One region of the Methylobacterium sp. CCH5-D2 genome, then DNA from elsewhere that is predicted to be linked to it. Evidence: riboswitches for the same ligand, from Rfam matches in the RefSeq annotation. Region 1 holds a riboswitch; the other holds the start of a gene.
What was found. A riboswitch is a leader RNA that binds a small molecule or an ion and turns the genes downstream of it on or off. The one in region 1 is predicted to bind thiamine pyrophosphate.
Positions count from the first base shown of each region.

Region 2: linked by a shared signal. The riboswitch ahead of thiO (glycine oxidase ThiO) and the one ahead of thiC (phosphomethylpyrimidine synthase ThiC) in region 1 are both predicted to bind thiamine pyrophosphate.

Region 1 covers NZ_LSIX01000040.1:3,529-11,961, forward strand. Annotated here, with positions in the region: gene AX737_RS00880 (transglycosylase domain-containing protein) at 1-436, opposite strand, end outside; gene AX737_RS00885 (hypothetical protein) at 758-1,042, shown strand; gene AX737_RS00890 (PilZ domain-containing protein) at 1,047-1,337, shown strand; gene AX737_RS00895 (acyltransferase family protein) at 1,341-2,450, opposite strand; gene AX737_RS00900 (restriction endonuclease) at 2,549-2,920, opposite strand; gene AX737_RS00905 (alpha/beta hydrolase) at 2,963-3,802, opposite strand; TPP riboswitch at 3,978-4,086, shown strand; gene thiC (phosphomethylpyrimidine synthase ThiC) at 4,161-6,050, shown strand; gene AX737_RS00915 (hypothetical protein) at 6,257-6,631, shown strand; gene AX737_RS00920 (DUF1522 domain-containing protein) at 6,760-8,433, opposite strand, start outside.
Region 2 covers NZ_LSIX01000504.1:3,574-12,006, forward strand. Annotated here, with positions in the region: gene AX737_RS12850 (thiamine phosphate synthase) at 1-239, opposite strand, end outside; gene AX737_RS12855 (thiazole synthase) at 226-1,032, opposite strand; gene thiS (sulfur carrier protein ThiS) at 1,036-1,248, opposite strand; gene thiO (glycine oxidase ThiO) at 1,245-2,453, opposite strand; TPP riboswitch at 2,522-2,652, opposite strand; gene AX737_RS12870 (adenylate/guanylate cyclase domain-containing protein) at 2,785-4,053, opposite strand; gene rpoD (RNA polymerase sigma factor RpoD) at 4,181-6,175, opposite strand; gene dnaG (DNA primase) at 6,375-8,300, opposite strand; gene AX737_RS12885 (ROK family protein) at 8,368-8,433, opposite strand, start outside.

The DNA of each region.
Region 1 (8,433 bases):
CGCCGGTCTCGCCGCGGTTGGCCATCAGCGAGCCGTCGCTGGCCAGGATCGCGATGTTGGGCGGCCGCTTCGGTACGGCGAGCTGGTCGATGGGGGGCAGCTGCGAGGCGTGGTAGGCGACGAGGCCCGCGACTCCGATCACCGCCCAGAGCCCGAGCACGACGCAGCCGTAGGCGAGCCGCCCGAGGAACGAGCCGCGCCGCTTCCTCGGCTTGCGGGCGGGGCTGCGCCGCTGGGGAGCGCCGGTGCCCGAACCGCCCTTGGCGCCACCCTTGGCGCGGCCCTTGGCGCCGCCGTCCCGCCCCGATGAAGCCACGCCACCTCCCGCCCGATCCTGGTGGGACAGGCGCAGGTCGAGGGTGCCGGGGCCCGCGACGCGGCCTTCCGGCACGTCGAAGTTCGGCTCGCCCCGGTCCCGTCCGCGTCCGTTCGCCATGCCCTCATCCGGTCCTGCGGGTGCGCCGGCTCGCGTCCGGCGCCGGCCCGTGACCCTGCTTCGGCACCGTAAATGCGGCGGGTTTAAGAGGTCTTTACCATCGGGGCGGGCGCCGGCCCCCGCCGGGGGAGCGTCCGCGCGGGCGTCCGGGATCCCGCGCGGAGGGGCCTTCCGGGCGCCGTCGGGCGGCCCGGTCCGAATACGCGCGGGACGGCGCGGCGATGCGTCGAATGCGAGGGAGTTTCGCAAGCCGCGGTTGAAGGGTTTCGACTTCGATGGGCCTTCTGCGGATCCCTGCCGGGACCGGGACAAGGGCCCACGATGATCGACGCCGTACAGAGCGCGGCCGGCGGCATGGCCGCCGCCCAGGCCCGCTTCACCGAAGCCGCCGTACAGGTCGCCCGCATGCGGGCCGGTCCCTCCGGCACCGGGCAGGCCACCGACACCGGGAAGGCCACCGGGACCGATCTGCCCGCCGCGGCGCGGATCGAGCTCTCGCAGGCGGCCCGGGAGATCGCCGCGTCGCGGGCGGGCTTCGCCGCCGACGCCGCCGCCGCCCGGGTCGCGGACGACGCGACGCGGCGCCTCCTCGACGTGAGGGCCTGACCCCATGGCCGCCGCAAGCCTCGCGCCGCACCGCGTCCCAGCGGACCCCGCCGAGCGCCGCGCCTCGCCCCGCACGCGCGTCGATGAGAACGGGCTGATCTCCATCGACGAGCACACCTCCCTGCCCTGCCTGATCTACGACCTCTCCGATCACGGCGTCCGGCTGGTCTCGCTCGACGCCACCTGCGTGCCGGAGATCTTCCTCCTCGCGGCGCGGCCCTTCGCCGAGCCGCGGGTCTGCCGGGTGGTGTGGCGCGGGCCGGAGGAGATCGGCGCCCGCTTCGCCGCGTCCTGAGCGCTACGGGCCGCCGACGGGCGCCGGCCGCGGCGCGAGCGGCGCGTCGGCCCGGTTGGGCGCCCCGGTGCCGGCGAGGTGGAAGGCGCGCGGCCGCCGGAACAGGACGTCGAGCCGGGTGCCGCGGACCAGCCGCTCGAGGACGAGCGGCACCAGGGCGGCGCTCGCCGCGACGATCAGGCAGGCGAGGCCGACATCCGTGATCAGCCCGGTTTCCACGACGAGCGTCCGCGCGACCGCCATCGGCAGGAAGAAGGCGAGGTAGATCGCGATCGAGCGGTGGCCGCAGGTGCGCAGGGCCCGCGCGACGGGGCCGCCCCCCTCCGCGAGCAGCACGGCGGCGGCGACGAGCGCGACCGCGCCGAGCGCCCCCGCCGCGAGACCCAAGCCCGGCAGGCTCGCGAGCGGCGGCGAGCCCGGCCCGGCGGCCGGCGTCAGGGCGATCCAGCCTTCGGCGAGCGCCCAGAGCGCGAGGGCGCCGAGCGCCGGGCCGGGCCGGGCCCGGACCGCTTCCGCCAGGGCGAAGACCCGTCCGGCGAAGAGGTAGCCCGCGACGAAGAACACGTAGCGGGCGCAGAACTCCTCCACGAGGTAGGAGGGCGTGTGGGGGGGGAAGACCTGCAGCAGCGCCGCCCCGCCGAGCAGCACCGGGCCGGGCAGCCGCCGCAGCAGCTTCGTCACCACCGAGAACACGGCGAGCAGGTAGATGAACCAGAGCGAGGCGTAGGGCTCGACCAGCGCCAGGGCGAGGTGGCGCAGGAACGCCGCCGGGCCGCCGTCGCCCGCGATCTCGCCGTACTTCGCCGCCGACTGGATCAGCAGCCAGAGCCCGTAGAAATAGGCGAAATGCACCACCCGCTTGTCGGCGAAGGTGCGCCAGCCGCGCCCGATCACCCGGCCGAGGAACAGGCCCGAGAGCAGGAAGAAGGCCGGGATCCGGAAGGGCTGGGCGAAGGCCACGAGCGGGTGCAGGAAGCCCTCGCCGCCCATCGCGGCACCGGTGCCGAGCGTCGCGTGCATCGTGACGACGAGCAGGATGCACAGGCCCTTGGCCACGTCGACCCAGGCGAGACGCAGGCCGTCCTCCGGCGTCGTTCCGGCTCTCGGGTCCATCCGCGCCTCCTCAACCCCCAGGTGCAACCGGTCGTCGCGGGCATCGTGCCAGGATTCGCGGTGCGAGCGCAGCTTTGGGTGAAGACTTGGTTAAGGCGTCACCGGTCCCGCCGGGCGCCGCGGCGCTCGCGGGTGGTCCGGGTGGCGGCGTGGAAGTCGTCGGGCTTGGTGCGGACCCAGGCGAGGAAGCGGGCGATCTCCGGATCCGTCCGCAGGGCCTCGACGTCTGCGAGCCGGCGGGCGATCTCGGCCTCGCTGTAGCGGGCGTGGATCGCCGAGTGGCAGATCTGGTGCAGCCGCACCGTGCCCCGATGGGTCCCGCCCTTCAGCTTCGGCGTGAGGTGATGCAGGCTCGAGCGCGCGCCCGGCGGGATCGGTCGGTCGCAGAGCGGGCAGATCGTCGGCGCGGCCGCCAGCGGCCCGTGCGTCGCCGGGTCGTCGTCGCGCCACCTGCGGTCCCGCCTGCCCAAATCGACGCCTCCCGGCCGACCATATGGGGCGCGCCGCCCCGCTCAGCGGGCCGCGGCCGCCGCGGCATCGGGACACGCGCGGGCGGCCCCGAACAGGGCGGCGGCCTCCCCGTCGCGCGCGCCCAGGATGCTGACATGGTCGCCCGGGATCGGTTCGAACCGGGCCCTCCCCGCCTCCGCGAGCCGGCGGCCGAGGCGCTCGGGCACCACCGGGTCGTCCGTGCCGTGGACGATCAGGATCGGGCCGGAGAGTCCCGCGATGCGCAGGTCCGACCGGTAGGTGTCGCGCAGGAGCCAGCCCGGCGCCGCCGGGACATGCACGCGCGCGGCCGAGACCATCGAGTCGAACGGCGCCTCCAGGTAGAGGCCCGCGAAAGCTCCGGCGGGCAGCCGCGCCGCGACCGCCACCGCGACCGCCGCCCCCAGCGAGTGGCCGTGCAGCAGGATCGGCGCGCCCGGCGCCCGCGCGCGCGCCGCCGCCACGGCGGCGAGCCCGTCGGCGATCAGCCCGTCCTCGGAGGGCGCGCCGGTCGAGCCCGGATAGCCCCGGTAGGCCGGGGCCAGCACGCCCCAGCCGGCAGCAGCCCAGGGATCGGCGACGAAGCGCTCCGCGTGGTATTCCGGCAGCGAGGCGTTGCCGTGGAAGCTCACCACCACGCCGCAGCCCGGGCGCGGCGCCCGCCACAGGGCGTAGAGGCGTTCCCCATCCGCCGTCTCTAAGGTGATCGCCGCGGCTCCCGGCGGCACGGCCCGGTCGCCGGCGGGGGCGGCCTCGCCGTAGGCGCCGGGATAGATCAGCCGCCGCTGCACCAGCGCCAGGGCCCCGACCCCGCCCGCGGAGAGGAGCGCCGCGGCGGCGAGCAGGAGAATCGGGAGGCGCATCGGGACGCTCGGGCCGGGAAGGAGGCCCCGTTATAGCGGCGCCCGCCCCGCGCGCGAGGCGCGGCCGGCGCGGCGGAATGCCGAGATGCGGGGCGCGCCGGTGATCCGGGCGCGCCGTGTCAGGCGCGGCCGCGCCCGCGGCATTGACAAGGCCCCGTAAACCACGGAGGCTCCCGGCCGTTCCGAGGGGAGCCCCGTGAGGGGGGCTGAGATTGGGCCCGGCGGCCCTGACCCTTGAACCTGATCCGGCTCATACCGGCGGAGGGACGGGAACCTGCGGCCTGCTCGTTCGAGCCGGCTCTCACCCGCTCCTCGTCCGGGATTCGGATCGCTCCAAGGAACCAGGGAGAGATCCACGATGAACGCACCCGTCCTGCCCAAAGACGTGAAGGGCTCGCCCGAGAGCGTCACCACCGGCCCCGTCCACGGCTCGCGCAAGGTGTACGCGCCGGTCGCCGGCCGCGACGACATCCGGGTGCCGTTCCGCGAGATCGCGCTGACCGACCCGAAGGAGGCGCCGGTCCGCGTCTACGATCCGTCGGGCCCCTACACCGAGACGGATGCACGTATCGACCTCCTCAACGGCCTGCCCCAGGTGCGCGAGCCCTGGATCGCGGCCCGCGGCTACGCCACCGCCGAGCCCCGCGCGGTCAAGCCCGAGGACAACGGCTTCGCCTCCGCCGACAAGCTGGTCGCCCCCTGCCCCGCCGAGCGCACGCTGCGCAAGGCCGCGCCCGGCCAGATGGTGACGCAGTACGAGTTCGCCCGCGCCGGGATCGTCACCGAGGAGATGATCTACGTCGCCCATCGTGAGAACCTCTGCCGCGAAGAGATGCTGGAGCGGGCCGAGGCCGCGCTCGCGGACGGCGAGAATTTCGGCGCGGCGGTGCCGGCCTTCATCACCCCGGAATTCGTGCGCGACGAGATCGCCCGCGGCCGGGCGATCATCCCGGCCAACATCAACCACACCGAATTGGAGCCGATGGCGATCGGCCGGAACTTCCTGGTGAAGATCAACGCCAATATCGGCAACTCGGCGGTGACGTCCTCGGCGGCCGAGGAGGTCGAGAAGCTGGTCTGGTCGATCCGCTGGGGCGCCGACACGGTGATGGATCTCTCGACGGGGCGCAACATCCACAACATCCGCTCGTGGATCGTGCGGAACTCCCCCGTGCCGATCGGCACCGTGCCGATCTACCAGGCGCTGGAGAAGGTCGGCGGCGACCCGCTCAAACTCGACTGGGAGGTCTTCAAGGACACGCTGATCGAGCAGGCCGAGCAGGGCGTCGACTACTTCACGATCCACGCCGGCGTGCGCCTCGCCCACGTGCCGCTCACCGCGCGCCGCGTCACCGGCATCGTCTCGCGCGGCGGCTCGATCATGGCGCGCTGGTGCCTCGCCGGGCACCGCGAGTCGTTCCTCTACGAGCGCTTCGATGAGATCTGCGACATCATGCGGGCCTACGACGTGTCGTTCTCGCTGGGCGACGGCCTGCGCCCCGGCTCGATCGCCGACGCCAACGACGCGGCGCAGTTCGCCGAGCTCGAGACCTTGGGCGAGCTCACCAAGATCGCCTGGGACAAGGGCTGCCAGGTGATGATCGAGGGCCCCGGCCACGTGCCGATGCACAAGATCAAGGTGAACATGGAGAAGCAGCTGCGCGAGTGCGGCGAGGCGCCGTTCTACACGCTCGGCCCGCTGACCACCGACATCGCGCCGGGCTACGACCACATCACCAGCGGCATCGGCGCCGCGATGATCGGCTGGTTCGGCACGGCGATGCTCTGCTACGTCACGCCGAAGGAGCACCTCGGGCTCCCGAACCGCGACGACGTGAAGACGGGCGTCATCACCTACAAGATCGCCGCGCACGCCGCCGATCTCGCCAAGGGCCACCCGGCCGCCCAGCTGCGCGACGACGCCTTGTCGCGGGCGCGGTTCGACTTCCGCTGGGAGGACCAGTTCAACCTCTCGCTCGATCCCGACACGGCGCGCGCCTACCACGACGAGACCCTGCCGAAGGACGCCCACAAGGTCGCCCATTTCTGCTCGATGTGCGGGCCGAAATTCTGCTCGATGAAGATCACGCAGGACCTGCGCGCCGAGGTGCTGGCCATGGAGGAGGCCGGCGCGGTGATCCACGCGGCGCCCGTCATGTCCGAGGCCCAGCGCGAGGCCGGCATGAAGGCGAAGTCGGAGGAGTTCCTCGCCGAGGGCGGCAAGCTCTACGTCGACGCCGCCGAGTAGGCCGGGACGGGGCATCCGGTGAGCGACAGGGCGGCGGGTTCCGAGAGGGCCCGCCGCCTTTTTCATGGCCGGTCCGGGCGCGTACAATTTCTCGGGCCCCGGTCACCCCGCGTTAACGGTTCTTCTGAAAGGCCTCCTCGCGTTAAAGCCGCGGTCATCATCCGGGCGCCAGATGGACCTCTGTATTCTATCGGAGGCCCATGGCCATGAGCGAGATCGGCAGCGTGCAACCGGCGGACCGGCCGGCGCCCGTCGTCGCGCCCGTCGCGGCTGCCGCGCCGGCGCGCGCGGTCGCGGCGGAGCCCACGCGCACCCCGCTCGAGCCGGCGGTGAAGCTCGACCTGAGCGCGGAGGCGGATGCCCCCTCCCCCGCGCAGACGGAGGCGGATTACCGCGCGCAGTACGTGCGCGACGCGGACGCGCGACAGATGGTCTACCAAGTGGTCGATCCGGCCTCGGGCGACATCGTCGTGCAGCTCCCGACCGTGACGGTGCTGAAGGCCCGCGCCTACGCGGAGCGCGAGGCCGCGCAGACGGCACGCGCCGGCGCGCAGACGGCGCAGGTCGACCGCAAAGCCTGACGGCGCCGGTCGTCAGCCGCGCAAACGAAGAGGGCCGGGGCGATCTGCCCCGGCCCTCTTCGTTTGTCCGGCTCGTGTTCGGCCCGACGGCTCGGGCGCCGCTGTGAGGCGGCGCCCGTCCCTGCTCCTTACCGGAGGAGCTGCAGCACGCTCTGCTGGGCCTGGTTGGCCAGCGAGAGGGCCGAGACGGTCAGCGACTGGCGGGTCGAGAGGGCCTGCGAGTTTGCCGCCTCCTCGTTGAGGTCCGCGTCGGTGAGCTTCGACGAGCCGGTCTGCAGCACGTTGATGATCTGCTTGTTGAAGTCCTGCCGGTTCTGCACCACCGACAGGTTCGAGCCGAAGGTCGAGGCCTGCTGGCGCAGGGCCGTCGAGGCCTGCGTCAGCGAGGAGATGACCTTGTTGGTCGAGGAGATGTCCTCGAACTCGTTCAGACCGTTCTGCCCGAGCTTGGTCAGGCCGAGACCCGACGGATCGAAGGTGACGCCGATCAGGTTCATCGTCGATGAGCCCTTCTCGTTGAACGTCAGCTTCAGCGTGTCGCCGTTCAGCAGGTTGACGCCGTTGAATGAGGCGTCCTGGGCGGTCGTCTTGATGTTGTCCAGGATCTGGTTGAACTGCGAGAGCAGCGACTTGCGAGTATTCTGCGAGTTCACGTCCTCGACCGGCGCCTGGGCGGTCGAGAACAGCGCCGACGCGGTGCCGCCGATGGTGCCGCCATCGGCCGTGCTGCCGATCGTCGACGAGGCGTAGTCGTTCGTCGTCGAGATCGTCAGCTTGCCGCTGGCGTCGAGGGCCGCCTGCATGTTGTTGAGGGCGAGCTTGGCGTTGAGGCCGTCCAGCGTCTTCACCGTGCCGTTGGTGCCGTCGCCGAAGGTGACGTTGACCGCGGTGCCGTTGTTCAGCGAGCCGAAGGTCAGCGTCTTGCCAGAGAGACCGCCGGGGGTGGAGCTGCGTGATGCAGTGAAGCTCGTATCGGTTCCTGCATTACCAGCGAGGCCCAGGGCTGATAGAGCATTTCCGGTGCCGGTGATATTGAGATCAGCCGTTGTCCCGGTGCTGATCTTCAGGATTCCTCCGGCAATAGACGAATTTGTCGCGCCTGCGGTCGTTGCGAGCGTAGTCTTTGCGGAGCCTGTGGTTGCCTTTTGGGCGCCTGTCGCTATGTCAACGGCGTTAAGCACATCAGTAAGTGTCGCCGTCTGCAAATAGACAATAGAGTTGCCGCTTCCATCTGTCTCAACTGGCGTGTCTGCGTTCGAGCTGTTTTGAACGACGCCTGGGCGAGTGCTGCTGGATGCGGGTGCCTCTGCGTCTTTGAAAGTAATTGTCTTGCCATTCACTGTTAGAGTTGAGCCGTCAGCGATCAGAGTGCCCAGGCCTGCTGATCCAGCGGTGCGTGCCACATTGACCGAAGCTGTTCCGCCTCCAGTCGCTGACGTGATGCCGATGGAGGCGAGGATATCTGCCTTGCCGGAGATATTCAGATCGGCGCCAACTGAACTCTTCAGGGTTACGATATGACTCGTGTCGTTGATAGATGAGATCGTCTGGGTTGAACTCGCTGTTACCGTCGCGGCGCCAGCCGAGATCGCAGCCTTCCTTACGCCGCTAGCAAGGTCGATCGCAGAGAGCAGATCGGTGATAGTGCCGCTGCCGAGGTAGACGGTCGAGTTTCCGCTGCCATCCGTCACTACCTGGCCACCAGTAGTAACGCCGGAACCAGCCGGTACATCGGCCGCCGCAGGCGCTGCGCCGCTACGGAATGTGATAGAGCGGCCATTCACCGTTAGCGTGTCGCCGGC
Region 2 (8,433 bases), on a different contig from region 1:
AGTTCCGCCGCGAGGTCGAGGTCGCCGCCGATCGTCAGCCGCGCACCGGCCGCCCGTGTCAGGCCGAGCAGGGTCGCGCCGAGGCGGCGGCGCTCGGCCGGATCGAGGTCCCGGTCGCGGAACCAGACCCAGCGGGCGCCGCCATCGAGGCAGGCCGCCACCGTGTCGGCGAGCGAGCGGTCCGAGCCGAGCCGGTCGGTGACGACGAGGAGCGGCCCCGGAAGGCTAAGAGCCGACAAGGCCGAGCTGCGGGCTCGACGGCTCGGCCCGGCCGCGCCTGGGGATGCGGCCCGCAAGATGCGCGTCGCGCCCCGCCTCGACGGCGCGACGCATGGCGCGGGCCATGCGGACCGGATCGTCGGCCTTCGCCACCGCGGTGTTGATGAGGCAGGCCGAGGCGCCGAGCTCCATCGCGATCACCGCGTCGGAGGCCGTGCCGATGCCGGCATCGACCACCACCGGCACGCGGGCGCGGCGGCAGATCAGCTCGAGATTGGCCGGGTTCGCCACGCCCATGCCGGAGCCGATCAGCGATCCCATCGGCATCACGGCGGCGCAGCCGATGTCTTCGAGGCGCTGGCAGACGATCGGGTCGTCGTTGCAGTAGGGCAGCACCGTGAAGCCGTCGTCCACGAGGTGGCGGCAAGCCTCGATCAATTCGGCGACGTCCGGGTAGAGGGTCTCGCGGTCGCCGATCACCTCGACCTTGATCCAGGTCGTGTCGAGCGCCTCGCGGGCGAGCTCGGCGGTCATGATCGCGTCGCGGGCGGTCTCGCAGCCGGCGGTGTTGGGCAGGAAGCGCTTGCCCTTGAGGATCTTGACCGTATCCGAGCCGTGGCCCTGGAGCGAGACACGGCGGATCGAGGCGGTGACGACCTCCGCCCCGCTGGCCTCGACGGCATCGCGCATGATCGCCTGGCTCGGGTAGCCGGCTGTGCCGATGAACAGGCGGCTTCCCAGCGGCACGCCCGCGATCACCAGCGGGTCGTCCGTCCCGGGCCGCAGCGGGGTGACGGTGTTCTGCTCGCTCATGCTCTAGCCTCCCTGCATGGCGCGGACGATCTCGATGCGGTCGCCGTCGCGCACGGGCGTCGCCTCCCAGTCCCGGCGGCGCACCACACGGCCGTTCAGCGCGATGGCGACGCCCTCCGGGCTCTCGATACCGCTCTCCACGGCCTCGGCCCGGAACACCGCCGCGACGGTTTCGGCCGCGTGCTCGCGCGGCTCGCCGTTGACGAGGATGCTCATGCGATGGCCCGCGCCTCGGCCCGGAAGCGGGCGAGCGTGAAGGGGCGGGCTATCTCGGGGAGCGCGCCGGTGGTGAGGAGAGCGGCCACCGCGTCGGCGGTTGCGGGCGCCAGCAGGTAGCCGTTGCGGTGGTGGCCGGTGGCCGCCACGAGGCCCGGCGCCAGGGTGTCGATGATCGGTGCGTCGTCGTCCGAGGTCGGGCGGTAGCCGCTCCACACGGCCTCGACCGCCATCTCCTCGATGCCCGGCAGAACTCGGCGCGCGCCTTCGAGCAGCGCGTAGAGCCCGCCCGCGGTGACGCCCTCGCGAAACCCGCAATCCTCGACCGTGGCGCCGACGATCAGGTGCCCGTCGCCCTTCGGCGCCATGTGGACCTGCTCGGTCCAGACCATGTGGGCGAGCGTGCCGGTCTGCCGGGTGGTGCGCAGCGCCAGCGACTGGCCCTTGAGCGGGCGCACCGGCAGGGCGAGGTGGTCGGGCAGAAGGCCGGCCGCGCCGCTCCAGGCACCGCTCGCCAGCACCACGGTCCCGGCCGCGATCGTGCCGCGCTCCGTCGCGAGGCCGGTGACGCGGGAGCCGGTCCAGTCGAGCCCGGTCGCGGCGCAGCCCTCCACCACGGCGACGCCGGCCGCCCGGCAGGCCGCCACCAGCGCCCGCATCACCTTGCGGGGATCGACCTGATGGTCGAGCGGGCAGAACACGCCCGCCGTCACCGAGGGGCGGAGCGTCGGCTCGCGACGGCGCACCTCGGTGCCGGCGAGCCACTCGGCGGCGACACCGGAGCGGCGCTGCAGGTCGTAGCGGAAGCGCAGGCGCTCGACCTCGTCCCGGCCGATGGCCAGCACCAGCGTGCCCTCCTGGCGGTAGTCGATATCGATGCCGGAGGCCGCCTGAAGGTCGTCGCGAAAGTCCGGCCAGCGGGCGAGCGAATCGAGGGCGAGCGGCAGGAGCAGGTCGGAGCCCGGCTCGTGCTCGGCGGCGGGCGCCAGCATGCCCGTGGCGGCAAGGCTCGCGCCCGCGCCGACGCGCTCCCGCTCGACCACCACAACGCTCTTGCCGGAACGGGCAAGCCGCCACGCGCTGGCGAGCCCGATCAGGCCGCCGCCGACGACCGCGACGTCCGCGCGCTCCGGTAGGCCCTGCGCTTCGCCGGCCTCGCCGAGGCCGCGGCGCTGTCCGATGGGTGAGGCGGGCCAGTCTGCCACGCTGCGATCTCCGCGTCTGCCCGCAGGGATCGGTGGCCATCGCTTCCTGGTGAAGCGCGCGGGCCCGTCACGGGGCCCCGGTCCAATCCCTACGCCGGTATGAGCCGGATCAGGTTCGAAGGATTTCCGCGCCGCAGGCTCAGAGACGAGCGTGCCAGCGGTTTCTCAGCCCCTTGCCGGGGATCTCCCTGGAACAGGCGTGATGTGGACCCGGCGGGCGATCGGGTCAAGTACGGGGATATGAGAGGGGAGGGGTTTGGGAGAGCACGGGAATCAGCATCTCCCTCCCCCCTCTGCGGGGGAGGGCGACCGCGAGGGCTGTCGCTCGGGCTCAAGCCCGCAGGCGTTCCAGCACCGCCGCCTTCGCCTTCGGCTTGTACACGGCCATCGGCTCGTCGAATCCGTCGAGCTGGTGCTCGCCGCAATGCTCCGGGTCGCCCCAGAGGAAATCCACGAAGGGCTTCGACATCAGCAGCGGCTCGCCGAGCAGCCGGTTGAGGCGCGACAGGCGGCTGGCGAGGTTCACGTCGCGGCCGATCACCGTGAAGTCGAGCCGCTGGCCCGAGCCGACGTTGCCGTAGGCGGCCTCGCCGTGATGGAGCGCGATGCCGGCGGTGACCGGCACGGAGAAGAGGTGCAGAGCGTTGGCCTCGTCGAGTGCGGCCAGCGCCGACTCGGCCGCGGTCAACGCGCCCTTGGCGGCCCCGCCGAGGTCGTCGCCCGGCTCGCGGAAGATCGCGAGCAGCCCGTCGCCGAGATATTTCAGCACCTCGCCGCCCTCCCGCTCGATCGGCGGCACGAGGCAGTCGAAGAACACGTTGAGGAGGTCCACGGCCTCCTCGGGCGTCATGTCGGCGGAGATGCGGGTGTAGTCCCGCATGTCGGCGAACAGGATCGCCGAGCGGATGCGCTTCACCTGTCCCCGCCGGATGTCGCCCGACAGGATCGCCCGGTGCGGCTCGTCGCCCACGTAGATCCGCAGCACGTGGTCGAGCTGCTTGTTGACGAGGCGCATCTCCATCACGGCGGCGAGCGCCGGCATCACGAAGCGCAGGATGGCGATGTCCTCGTCGCGAAAGCCCTCGGGGCTGCGGGTCGCGAAGGTGATGCCGTTGCGGGTGCCGTTGGTGAAGAAGAGCGGCGCCACGACGTAGTGGGTGTAACCCGCCGCGCGCAGCTCCGGCACGATGCTGTAGGGGTCTTCGCCGGCCCTGGTCAGGTCCAGCAGTAGCCACTCGCCGGACTCGTGGACGGTGAAGAATGGGCTCTCGTGATAGGCGCGCTCCGAGACCTCGCCGTGCGGGAACAGGCGCACCGTCGAGCCGGCCTCGCGCGTCCAGACGCGGCCGATGCCGGAATATTCCGAGTGCAGGGTGTCGATCGCCGTCGAGGCACGGTCGATTGGCACGCCGATCCGGTTGAGGCGCTCGGCGAGGCCGGCGAGGAGGTCGTCGGCCTGGGGCAGGCGGGCGCCCTCGCTGAGCAGCCAGTCGCGGATGGCGACGCAGGGCTGCAGCGCCCCGAAGGGCACGTCGTCCGCCTCCGACCCGTCGGCCAGGGCCGTGGGCGGTACGGGCTGTGGCGGGCGGCGTTCGAGCATAAGGCCAAGGTGGTGGATCGGCCGGGCAAAGCAAGACGCGCTGCCATGCGGGCTTCCCCACCTCGGCGTCGCGCCCAGGATCTTAGCGCAGACGCCGCGCGTCATGGAAGACGCGCGGCGGGAAAGCTCAGTTGTCGAGGAAGCTGCGGAGCTTGCGCGACCGGCTCGGGTGCTTGAGCTTGCGCAGCGCCTTAGCCTCGATCTGACGGATGCGCTCACGGGTGACCGAGAACTGCTGGCCGACCTCTTCGAGGGTGTGGTCGGTGTTCATGCCGATGCCGAAGCGCATGCGCAGCACGCGCTCCTCGCGGGGCGTGAGCGAGGCGAGCACGCGCGTCGTGGTCTCGCGCAGGTTCGACTGGATCGCCGCGTCGATCGGCAGGACGACGTTCTTGTCCTCGATGAAGTCGCCAAGGTGGCTGTCCTCCTCGTCGCCGATCGGGGTCTCGAGCGAGATCGGCTCCTTGGCGATCTTCAGGACCTTGCGGACCTTCTCCAGCGGCATGGCCAGCTTCTCGGCCAGCTCCTCCGGAGTCGGCTCGCGGCCGATCTCGTGCAGCATCTGACGCGAGGTGCGGACGATCTTGTTGATCGTCTCGATCATGTGCACCGGGATGCGGATGGTGCGGGCCTGGTCGGCGATCGAGCGCGTGATCGCCTGCCGGATCCACCACGTGGCATAGGTCGAGAACTTGTAGCCGCGGCGGTACTCGAACTTGTCGACCGCCTTCATCAGGCCGATGTTGCCCTCCTGGATCAGGTCCAGGAACTGCAGGCCGCGGTTGGTGTACTTCTTGGCGATCGAGATCACGAGGCGGAGGTTGGCCTCGATCATCTCCTTCTTGGCCTGCCGGGCCTCGCGCTCGCCCTTCTGGACCATGTTGACGATGCGGCGGTACTCGCCGATCTCCAGGCCCGTCTCGGAGGCGAGCGTCAGGATCTGCTCGCGCAGCGTCGCGACCTGACGGCCACCCTTCTCGACGAGGTTCTTCCAGCCGCGGCCGCCGAGCGTGCCGACGCGCTCCATCCAGTTCGGGTCGAGCTCGTAGCCCTGGTAGTGGCGCAGGAACTCATCGCGCGCCACGCCGTGGCTCTCGGCGTAGCGCATCAGCCGGCCCTCGTGGCTGATCAGGCGCTTGTTGATGTCGTAGAGCTGCTCGACCAGCGCCTCGATGCGGTTGTTGTTGAGCGAGAGGGACTTCACGTCGGCGACGACGGTGTCCTTCAGCTCGATCTGCTTCTGGTTCTGGGCGTCGGTGTTCTGCTCGCCCGCGGCGCGGCGCTCCGAGCCCTCGTTCTGGGCCCGGCGCAGCTTGCGGTAGTTGTTGGCGATCGCGTCGAAAGTCTCGAGGACCTTCGGCTTGATCTCGGCCTCCATGGCGGCGAGGGAGACGTTGTTCTCCATGTCGTCCTCGTCGTCGCCGCCCTCGGGCGCCGCCGACTCGGAATCCTCGCCGTCCTCGCTCTCGCCCTCGGCGAGCTGCGGGCCGTTCTTGCCGTCGGGGCCCGCATAGGTGGCCTCAAGGTCGATGATGTCGCGCAGGAGGACCTTGCCCTCGACGAGCTCGTCCCGCCAGATGATGATCGCCTGGAAGGTCAGCGGGCTCTCGCAGAGGCCCGCGATCATCGCCTCGCGCCCCGCCTCGATGCGCTTGGCGATGGCGATCTCGCCCTCGCGGGACAGAAGCTCCACCGAGCCCATCTCGCGCAGGTACATGCGCACGGGATCGTCCGTGCGGTCGGTCGGCTCGCGCGTCGTGGTGGTGGTGGCGACCGCCCGGCTGGTCGGCGCCACCTCGGCGACCTCGGCCCCCTCGGGCTCCTCGTCGTCGGCGGCCTCGCCGTTGGCCGGCTTCTCGGCCGCGGCCTCGTCGGTCTCCTCGGCCTCGACGACGTTGATGCCCATCTCGGAGAGCTGGGCCAGCACGTCCTCGATCTGGTCCGGGTCGGACTGCCCGTCGGGCAGGACCTCGTTGACCTCCTCGTAGGTGATGTAGCCGCGCTTCTTGGCGAGCTTCACCATCCGCTTGACCGACGCATCGGTCAGGTCGAGGAGCGGTCCATCCGTCTGCTGCTCCGGAGCGGTGTCCGCCTCGTCCCGTTCCGTTGCCTTGGTCGCCATGATCAGCCTATTGTTTTGCCCGGCGGTCCGATGACGGGGCCTGCCGGCCACTCCGCATCATCGACGCCGCACCGCGCCTGCCGCGCGTCCGGACCTTCCGGCCGCGCCCTGTCCCACGTCCCGTATGCAAGCGTGACGCTTGACCGATTGTTAACCATGCCGCACGAGATGCGGCGCCTCCGTGCCAATGGCACAAGGATCAGGACACAGTCGAGTCGCTCGTCTCGGGCGGGGTCGTCTCCGCCTCTGCCGCTATCACGATCGCCAGCCCCTCCTTGGCCTGGCAGAGCCAGGACCAGTTCGCCTCGGTCGGCTCTTCGGCGAAGGCCCGCTCTGCCTGACGGAGTTCGCTATGTAGCGCTCCAGCCTTGCGGTGCAAGATCATGGCCTGCCTCAGGGCATCCTCGCGGAGCGCCGGGTCGGCATGCGGCTCCAGCGTGCGCCAGTCGCGCGAGCGCGCCATCGCCGTGAGCCGGGCCGCGGCTTCCCCGAGCCCGGCGCGCGCCAGCCGCGCCTCGATCACCGTCCGGTCCGGATCGCCGGCCTCGGCCGCGCAATCGAGCAGCAGCGAGAGGATCGCGCGCGCGTCCGGGTGCTCGAATTCCAGCACCATCAACTCGTCGGCGAAGGCGCCGATCATGTCCGGATGGACGAGGAGCAGGGCGGCGATCACCGCCTCGCGCACCGGGGCGGCGCCCGCAAAGCCCGCCGAGGCGGTCATGGACGGGCTCGGCGCCGCCCGCATCCGCGGGGAGGGGGGTGGATCGCCGGGCCGGGGCCGACGCTGGAAGCCGCCCCCGTACCCGCCGGGAGAGCTCCCCGGCCTCGGGGCGCCGCCGGGCTGGCGCGCGGCGTTGCGGGGCGAGAGGCCGCGCAGGCGCTCCTCGATCTCGTCGCGGTAGTAGCGCTTCACCGTCTCGTCGCGGATGGAGCCGACGGTCTCGCGCAGCGTCGCGGCGAGGCGCGCGCGGCGTTCGGGCGTGTCGGTCTGCCCGGCGGCGAGCGCGTGGGCCCAGAACACCTCGACGAGCGGCTGGGCCGCCGCGAGCACCCGATCGATCGCCGCGGGTCCTTCCGCGCGCAGGAGGTCGTCCGGATCCTGGCCCTCGGGCATCACGGCGAAGCGGAGCGACTTGCCCGGCGTGAGGAGGGGTAACGCCACCTCCAGCGTGCGGTGGGCGGCGCGCTGCCCGGCCTTGTCGCCGTCGAAGCAGAGGATGGGCTCGTCGGCGTAGCGCCAGAGCAGGGCGAGCTGCTCCTCCGTGACCGCCGTGCCGAGCTGCGCCACGGTGTTGGGGTGGCCGGCCAGCGTCATCGCGATGGCATCGACGTAGCCCTCGACCGCCAGGATGGTGCCGCGCTCGTGGGCGGCCTTGCGCGCCTGATGCAGGTTGTAGAGGCCCTGACCCTTGTGGAAGAGCGGGGTCTCGGGCGAGTTGAGGTACTTGGCCTTGGCCTCCGCCTGCATGGCCCTCCCGCCGAAGGCGATGACCCGGCCGCGGGCATCGCAGATCGGGAACATCACCCGGTCGCGGAAACGGTCGTACGGGACCGCGATGTCGTCGCCCGAGACGAGGAGGCCGAGCTCGGCCATCAGACCCTTCTCGACGTCCTTGCTCGCGAGATAGTCGCGCAGGCCGTAGCGCTCGCTCGGGGCGTAGCCGATGCGGAAGCGGCGCAGCGTCTCGCCGCCGAGGCCCCGCCGGTCGAGGTATTCCCGGGCGCCCGCGCCGACGGGTGCGCGCAGGCGCTCCTCGAACCAGAGGGCTGCGAGTTCCATCACCTCGATCGCGCCCCGGCGCTTGGTCTCGATCGCCGCGGTGTTGGCGGAGGGGGCGGGCAGCGCGACGCCGGCCTCGGAGGCCAGCCGCTCGACGGCCTCCGGGAAGGTCAGGCCCTCGGTCTCCATCAGGAAGGTGAAGACGTCGCCGTGCTTGCCGGAGGAGAAGCAGTGAAAGAACTGCTTCTGGTCGTTCACGTAGAAGGAGGGCGTCTTCTCGGCGTTGAACGGCGACAGCCCGCGCCACTCGCGGCCGGCCTTCTTCAGCTTCACCGTGCGACCGACCACGTCCGAGGCGGGCAGGCGGCTGCGGATCTCTTCCAGGAGGTGGGGCGGGTAGCGCACGGCTCTCTGCGGTTCGCGAATCCGTCGGCGGACCGGCCATTGTAGCGCGACGGTCGCCACCGCGGGGTTAAGCGGCCGCGCCTGTGGATTGCGGTGAGAGCGGATCTGAACCGTCCCCATTCCACAGCCAGGC